Regions from separate parts of the Roseburia rectibacter genome, predicted to be linked through region 2. Evidence: a T-box and tRNA genes for the amino acid it is inferred to sense, from the RefSeq annotation. Region 2 holds a T-box; the other regions hold tRNA genes.
What was found. The T-box of region 2 lies ahead of leuS (leucine--tRNA ligase). A T-box ahead of a tRNA ligase gene usually reads a tRNA of that ligase, here a tRNA-Leu.
Positions count from the first base shown of each region.

Region 1: it encodes a tRNA-Leu, which carries the amino acid that the T-box ahead of leuS (leucine--tRNA ligase) is inferred to sense. The anticodon was not compared.
Region 3: it encodes a tRNA-Leu, which carries the amino acid that the T-box ahead of leuS (leucine--tRNA ligase) is inferred to sense. The anticodon was not compared.

Region 1 is NZ_CP092473.1:911,114-913,386, reverse strand. Features, by position in the region: gene H8S51_RS04380 (methyl-accepting chemotaxis protein) at 1-644, opposite strand, end outside; tRNA gene H8S51_RS04375 (tRNA-Leu) at 905-985, opposite strand; gene H8S51_RS04370 (energy-coupling factor ABC transporter ATP-binding protein) at 1,110-1,850, opposite strand; gene cbiQ (cobalt ECF transporter T component CbiQ) at 1,898-2,273, opposite strand, start outside.
Region 2 is NZ_CP092473.1:2,271,824-2,274,096, forward strand. Features, by position in the region: gene leuS (leucine--tRNA ligase) at 1-1,270, opposite strand, end outside; T-box leader at 1,509-1,755, opposite strand; gene ilvC (ketol-acid reductoisomerase) at 1,872-2,273, opposite strand, start outside.
Region 3 is NZ_CP092473.1:1,504,620-1,506,892, forward strand. Features, by position in the region: gene H8S51_RS07125 (sensor domain-containing phosphodiesterase) at 1-1,149, shown strand, start outside; tRNA gene H8S51_RS07130 (tRNA-Leu) at 1,294-1,378, shown strand; tRNA gene H8S51_RS07135 (tRNA-Leu) at 1,406-1,489, shown strand; gene H8S51_RS07140 (fibronectin type III domain-containing protein) at 1,756-2,265, shown strand.

The DNA of each region.
Region 1 (2,273 bases), 1.4 Mb from region 2:
GTTGAAATGATAAACGTGGTACGTTTGTTTGTTACATATGAAGTAAAATCTTTTTCAATGGATGCAACCTTATCATCGATATAGTCTGTGTAATTACCGGTTCCAATCACCCATTCAAACGGTTCAAATGCTTTACTGTAGGAACGTTTCGGAGAAGGTTCAGTCTCGCCTTCTTTCGGGAATACATAATCTGTATATCCTCCATCTGCCTCCTGTCCGACACGGATGATCTCTTTAACCATCTGATATCCATTGGCATCTTTCGTCTCCATACGGTTGGTGCCTTCTGTATCATTTCCTAAAAGCACCACATTAGTTCCGTCATACTGGTCAACCCAGAAATATCCGCCATCTCCATAACGAAGCTGTCTGATCTCATCTGCCGCTAACTTCTTAGCTTCTTCCTCGGTATACACACCAGCCTGATACTGATCATAAATCGTCTGACAAAGTGAGACCACATTATCTACCTGCTGTTTAATCTGTTCATCATAAGACTCCCGCTCATCTGCTTCCATCGTCTCTAATGCTTTGCTCTGGAGCTGCTTCATGCTCTCCGATGAAATAACGGCACACAATACCAGTGCCACTATCGTCGCTAACATTACGATTGCCAGCTTTGTCTGTACTTTTACATTGTTCATAAATCTTTCCTCCCGCTTCCCTGCTGTAATATCGGAGTTCACAAATATGATGTATATAGATTTTTCTATACAGATTTTTGAAAATTCCTTTCTATTATTTTACCATATTGCACAATTTATCTCAATATTTTTTAAATTTATTATAAATTTTGTAATTTCTTTTACATTTTCCATATTATTGACTTGTTTCAGAACAAAACAATAGCCGGAAAGCCTTGATTTTACTGCAAAATCTTAGCTTTCCGGCTATTTTTTATTCATGCGGGTGACAGGACTTGAACCTGCACGTCGGGGACACTAGAACCTAAATCTAGCGCGTCTGCCAATTCCGCCACACCCGCAAACCACTTTGCCATTATATATTAGCACTCGCAAAATTGCAAGCATTTTTTCCTCACATTTCTCCCTCTAAATCAGAAACGGCTACTGTTCACACATACTGTGCGAGTAGCGATTACAGCCATTTTAAATACATCTTCGATACAAAGACAATGGCAGCTCCAGTCCATGTGCCTCTAACAACTCCCTGTCGCTTAAAATCTCCTTTGTTGCCCCATCACACACAATTCTGCCCTCCGACAGTAAAATCGTTCTGTCACAGGTATCCCATACAAAATCCAGATCATGTGAGGCCACGATTTTCAGATAGGAAAACTCATTCAATACCCGGATCAGATTTCTGCGGTTTTTCGGATCAAGTGCCGCCGACGGTTCATCCATCAGTATAATATCCGGTTTCATGGAAAGGATGGTTGCGATTGCCGCTAACTTTTTCTCTCCTCCTGACAGTTTATGGATCGGTTTATTCGCAAGATGTTCAATGTGTACCTCGGCAAGTGCCATTTTTGTCCTGTATGCAACCTCATCTTCTGACAGACCATAATTCTGTGGTGCAAATGCCACATCCTCATATACATTCGGCATAAAAAGCTGATTTTCAGAATCCTGAAACACATATCCAGCCATTTTTCTAATCTGAGCTAATGTCTCTTTTTGTAACGGTACATTCCCGATACTGATGCTGCCTGAATCCGGAGAATACAAACCGACAAGTAATTTTAAAAGTGTTGACTTTCCTGCCCCGTTTGCACCGACAACGCCAATCGACGCCTGCCCATCCGCTGCAAATGATATATCTTTCAAAATAGGATTTTCTTTTTCATAGGAAAAATTCAGATGCGTTACCTCTATATTAATCTGTCCCATATTTTCCTCTCTCTTTCATCTGTCACAAAACAGTTTCTCTTTACCATCTAAAACAAAGTTCCCACCAGTTGTCCAACCGCAAAACATCGCAATATAGTAAACACCGCGATCCATAAAACAAGATACACTGCGTCTTTCATACAAAACCGTATCTCTTTTTTCAGTCCAAATATTCCCTGAAACCCGCGCAGACACATACTTTCATAAATCAACTCTGCCCTGTCCATGCTTCGGATCAGCATCTGTCCCATCAGAGATCCCCACACCTTAAAATGAATGCCTTTCTGTCCCGGTGCCCTAAGTTCATATGCCTGCACCACCCGCTGTGTTTCTGCCAGCAATACAGAAATATACCGGTAAATCAGCCATACCTGCATCACAATGACTTTTGGCAGACGACATATCTCAAGTGCGAAGCAGATT
Region 2 (2,273 bases):
CTCTTAATTTATAGTTGGTCTTTGCTGTACCAATACCTTTTTCCTCTAAAAACGCAATCATTTTTGCCTTTGCATCTTTTACTTCCAGTCCGTTTAAGAACTCAGAATTGATCAGAACACCGGTTGCAACATCTGTAAATGCCGCTTCGTTGATGTCAACTTCCTCACCATTTTTTGCAACAACCTGTACCATTGGAATATTGAACTTTTTGGCAAATTCCCAGTCTCTCTCATCATGTGCCGGTACTGCCATGATCGCGCCTGTTCCGTAAGACATTAATACATAATCGGAAATCCAGATCGGGATTTCCTTTCCGGTTACCGGATTGACTGCCATAAGACCGTCAATCTCCACACCCGTCTTATCTTTTGCAAGTTCTGAACGTTCAAAATCGGATTTCTTTGCAGCTTCCTCACGGTATGCAGCAATCGCATCCCAGTTCTTTAACTCGTCTTTATATTTATCAATGATCGGATGCTCCGGGGATACAACCATGTAAGTAGCACCAAATAATGTATCACAACGTGTCGTATAAACACGAAGTTTGTCCTCTTTTCCGGCGATCGCAAAATCTACCTCTGCACCCTGTGATTTACCGATCCAGTTTTTCTGGGAAACCTTGACACGCTCGATATAATCTACATCATTTAAGCCCTCTAACAGTTTCTCAGCATAATCAGTGATCTTTAACATCCACTCGCTCTTTACCTTGCGGACAACCGGAGCACCACAACGCTCGCAGACACCGTTCACAACTTCCTCGTTTGCCAGGCCTACTTTACAGGAAGTACACCAGTTGATCGGCATCTCTTTTTTGTAAGCAAGTCCTGCTTTAAACAGTTTTAAGAAAATCCACTGTGTCCATTTGTAATAACTCGGATCTGTAGTGTTGATCTCTCTGTCCCAGTCGAATGAATAGCCTAAAGAATGAAGCTGCTCTTTGAAACGTTTTACATTGTTTTCAGTTACGATCTTCGGATGAATCTTATTTTTGATCGCATAGTTCTCAGTCGGAAGTCCGAATGCGTCCCATCCCATCGGATAAAGTACGTTATAGCCCTGCATTCTGCGCTTTCTTGCAACAATATCAAGTGCTGTATAAGGTCTCGGATGACCTACATGAAGTCCCTGTCCTGACGGATACGGAAATTCTACCAATGCGTAATATTTTGGTTTGCTGTAGTCGTCTGTCGCAGCAAAAGCCTTATTATCATCCCAGACTTTCTGCCATTTTTTCTCTACGACTTTGTGATTGTAAAGTTCTGACATATAATCCTCCTTGTTTTCCGAAGGAAAATGCGAGTCCTCTGACGAGCAGAGGATTTTCCTCCTTGTTTTGCGGAGCAAAATGCGACTGCCTTTGCAGGAGCAGAGGATTTTCCTCCTTGTTTTCCGAAGGAAAATGCAATTTTACCATGTAAAATTTTCCTCTGACGAGCAGAGGATTTTCCTCCTTGTTTTGCGAAAAAAAACTTCGTCTCGGAAGACATTTTCAAATAAAAATATCTTTAGAGACGAAGTCTGTCTTACTCCGTGGTACCACTCTAATTCGTATTCTTATGATTTCATAGAAAATAAAAATACGCTCTTATGATCCTTAACGCGGACAACACGCTTTTGCTTACTCACTGTAACTGGCAGCTTGGGCAAAAGGACTCAAAGGTGAGTTGGGAATTTCACTTTACTGCCTCACAGCATCCGGCAGCTCTCTGAGAAAGCAAAAAATTCTTACTATTCCTTATCAAAGTCTGATGTATTTTATTCACAACATGATTTATTTTATCATATACCCTGTTTTTGTCAAGTATTGAAACAAAAAAGAGCCACCACAAACAGTAACTATGTGATGACTCTTTCAATCGATTCAAAATTAGTTGTTGATTAATTTATCTTCTTCATTGTTCCAGCTATACAGTTTACGGATCTCTTTACCAACCTGCTCTGATGGATGCTCTGCAGCTTTCTTTCTCATAGCTTTGAAGTGAACCTGACGTCCTGCCGGAGACATATCCAGTAAGAAGTCTTTTGCAAATGTACCATCCTGAATATCGGAAAGGATCTGTTTCATTGCCTTCTTTGTATCTTCTGTGATGATCTTCGGTCCTGTAATATAATCACCATACTCTGCTGTGTTGGAGATAGAATATCTCATTCCCTCGAAACCTGACTGGTAGATTAAGTCTACGATCAGTTTCATCTCATGGATACACTCGAAGTATGCATTTCTTGGATCATAACCAGCTTCGCATAATGTCTCGAAACCTGCCTGCAT
Region 3 (2,273 bases), 770 kb from region 2:
ATCAATGACGGACTTGGACATCAGTATGGTGATGTTTTACTTAAGAATATTTCCGGCAGCCTGCAGAGGATTCCCGGTGTGGAGAATAACTGTTACCGTATGGGCGGTGATGAGTTTATCATCATACTGGCACATCATCATATGGCAATGCTTCAGCAGATCTTAGATGAGATCAAATCGTTATTTACAAAACCGTGGATGTTAAAAGGAACAGATTATTACTGTACGATGAGTATGGGAGTTGTGCGTTTCCCGGCAGATGGGGACACGGTGGAAGAACTGATCAAAAAAGCAGATATTGCCCTTTATTCTGCAAAGTGTGCAGGAAAGAACCGTATAGAGTTTTATGATGACAATGTTGAGTCTACCTCTTACAAGCGGCTTGATCTTGAAAAGAATATGCGCAATGCAACGAGAAATGCATTCAGCGAATTTGAAGTATATTTCCAGCCAATCGTAAATATCACAAAAGAAGGAAATCCATGTGCCGGTGCAGAAGCACTGATACGCTGGAATTCAGGGGAACTTGGATTGATACCGCCGACAGATTTTATCCCGCTTGCGGAATATTTAGGACTGATCAACCCGATCGGCGAATTTGTTTTGCGTGAAGCGTGTATCCATTGTAAATACTGGAATGATATGGGGCATCCGGAGTACAAAGTGAATGTTAATCTCTCTGTTGTACAGCTTTTACAGAACGATATCGTAGAGCGGATCGCACATGTGATCGAGGAGACAAGGATCACACCGCAGAACCTTACCTTAGAAGTAACAGAGAGTCTTGCGGTCAATGATATGAGCCGGATGAAACGGATACTTGCAGATATCAGACATCTTGGAGTACGTGTTGCGCTGGATGATTTTGGTACAGGCTATTCTTCTTTAAATCATATCAGGGAGATGCCGATCGATGTCATAAAGATCGACCGCTGTTTTATCATTGATATTGGAAAAGATGATTTCTCCAACGCATTTGTAAAAATGGTCGGAGAACTGGCAACTGCGATTCATGTGAATGTCTGTGTAGAGGGCGTGGAGACAAAAGAACAGTTAGATGCGCTGATGGGATCAAAGGTTCAACTGATTCAGGGATTCTATTTTGGAAAACCGATGAAGGCAGAGATGTTTGAGAGACAGTTCCTGTAAGGGCTGTCTTTCAATATCTAAATAATCAAAACAGTTCCAAAAATTAAAAAAATAAATAAAATTAAAAAAATATCAAAAAAACTGTTGACATATTTGTTTTTCTCTGTTATTATAAATGAGTCGTCGCGAGAGAGTGATTGATACGCGGAAGTGTCGGAATTGGCAGACGAGCAAGACTAAGGATCTTGTGTTCATTGCGAACGTGTGGGTTCAAGTCCCATCTTCCGCATCAAAGATTTCTTTGATTGACGGGTTTGCAGGAGTGGCGGAATTGGCAGACGCGCAGGCTTCAGGTGCCTGTGGTAGCAATATCGTGTGGGTTCAAGTCCCATCTCCTGCATTTTTATATGTTAGGGTGAAAGAAGCATTGAGGATTCGATGCTTCTTTTTTTTGAAAAAATTAAAACCGTGAAAATAGTACCTTTTTCATAGAGAATATGCGATAAGATTATGCTAAAAAAAATTTGTATATGTTTCTTTACACTGAAGAAATAAAGAGGAAAAGGAGAAAAGCTATATGAAGAAAATAAAAACGTATGTTCTTGGAATGGTACTGGCATTTGCCATGATCCTGCTTCCATAGAATGTATCAGCAGCAACACAGGTGTGACGTTATACCGTTCGAACCATAATGTATTAGAGCGTATGAATATTGCAGAAAATTATTATTCTTCTGCATGTTCCAAAGAGGTTACATTAAAGAGCGGTACTTACTATATTGAAATTGCAGGCAGTGAAGCATATAAAGATAGCTGGGATCCGACAAAACTGAAAAACACCGGTGTGAACAATATGGGTGTGGTAAACTTAAAGATTACCACAGTCAAAAAAACCAAAATTTCCAAACTTTCCAATGTGAAAGGAAAGAAAGCACAGGTTACATATAACAAAGTAAGCAATGCAAAGGGATATGAGATCCAGTATTCCACGGACAAGAAGTTTAAAAAGGGCGTGAAAGTCAAAAAGGCAAACGCAAAGACAACAAAGGTTACTCTGAAAAAGCTGACAAAAGGAAAAAAATATTATGTGCGTGTCAGAGCATATCGTGTGGACGAGGATGACAACAGAGTAAACGGCTCATGGAGTGAGGCGAAATCAGTAAAGATCACAAAATAAGACAGCAA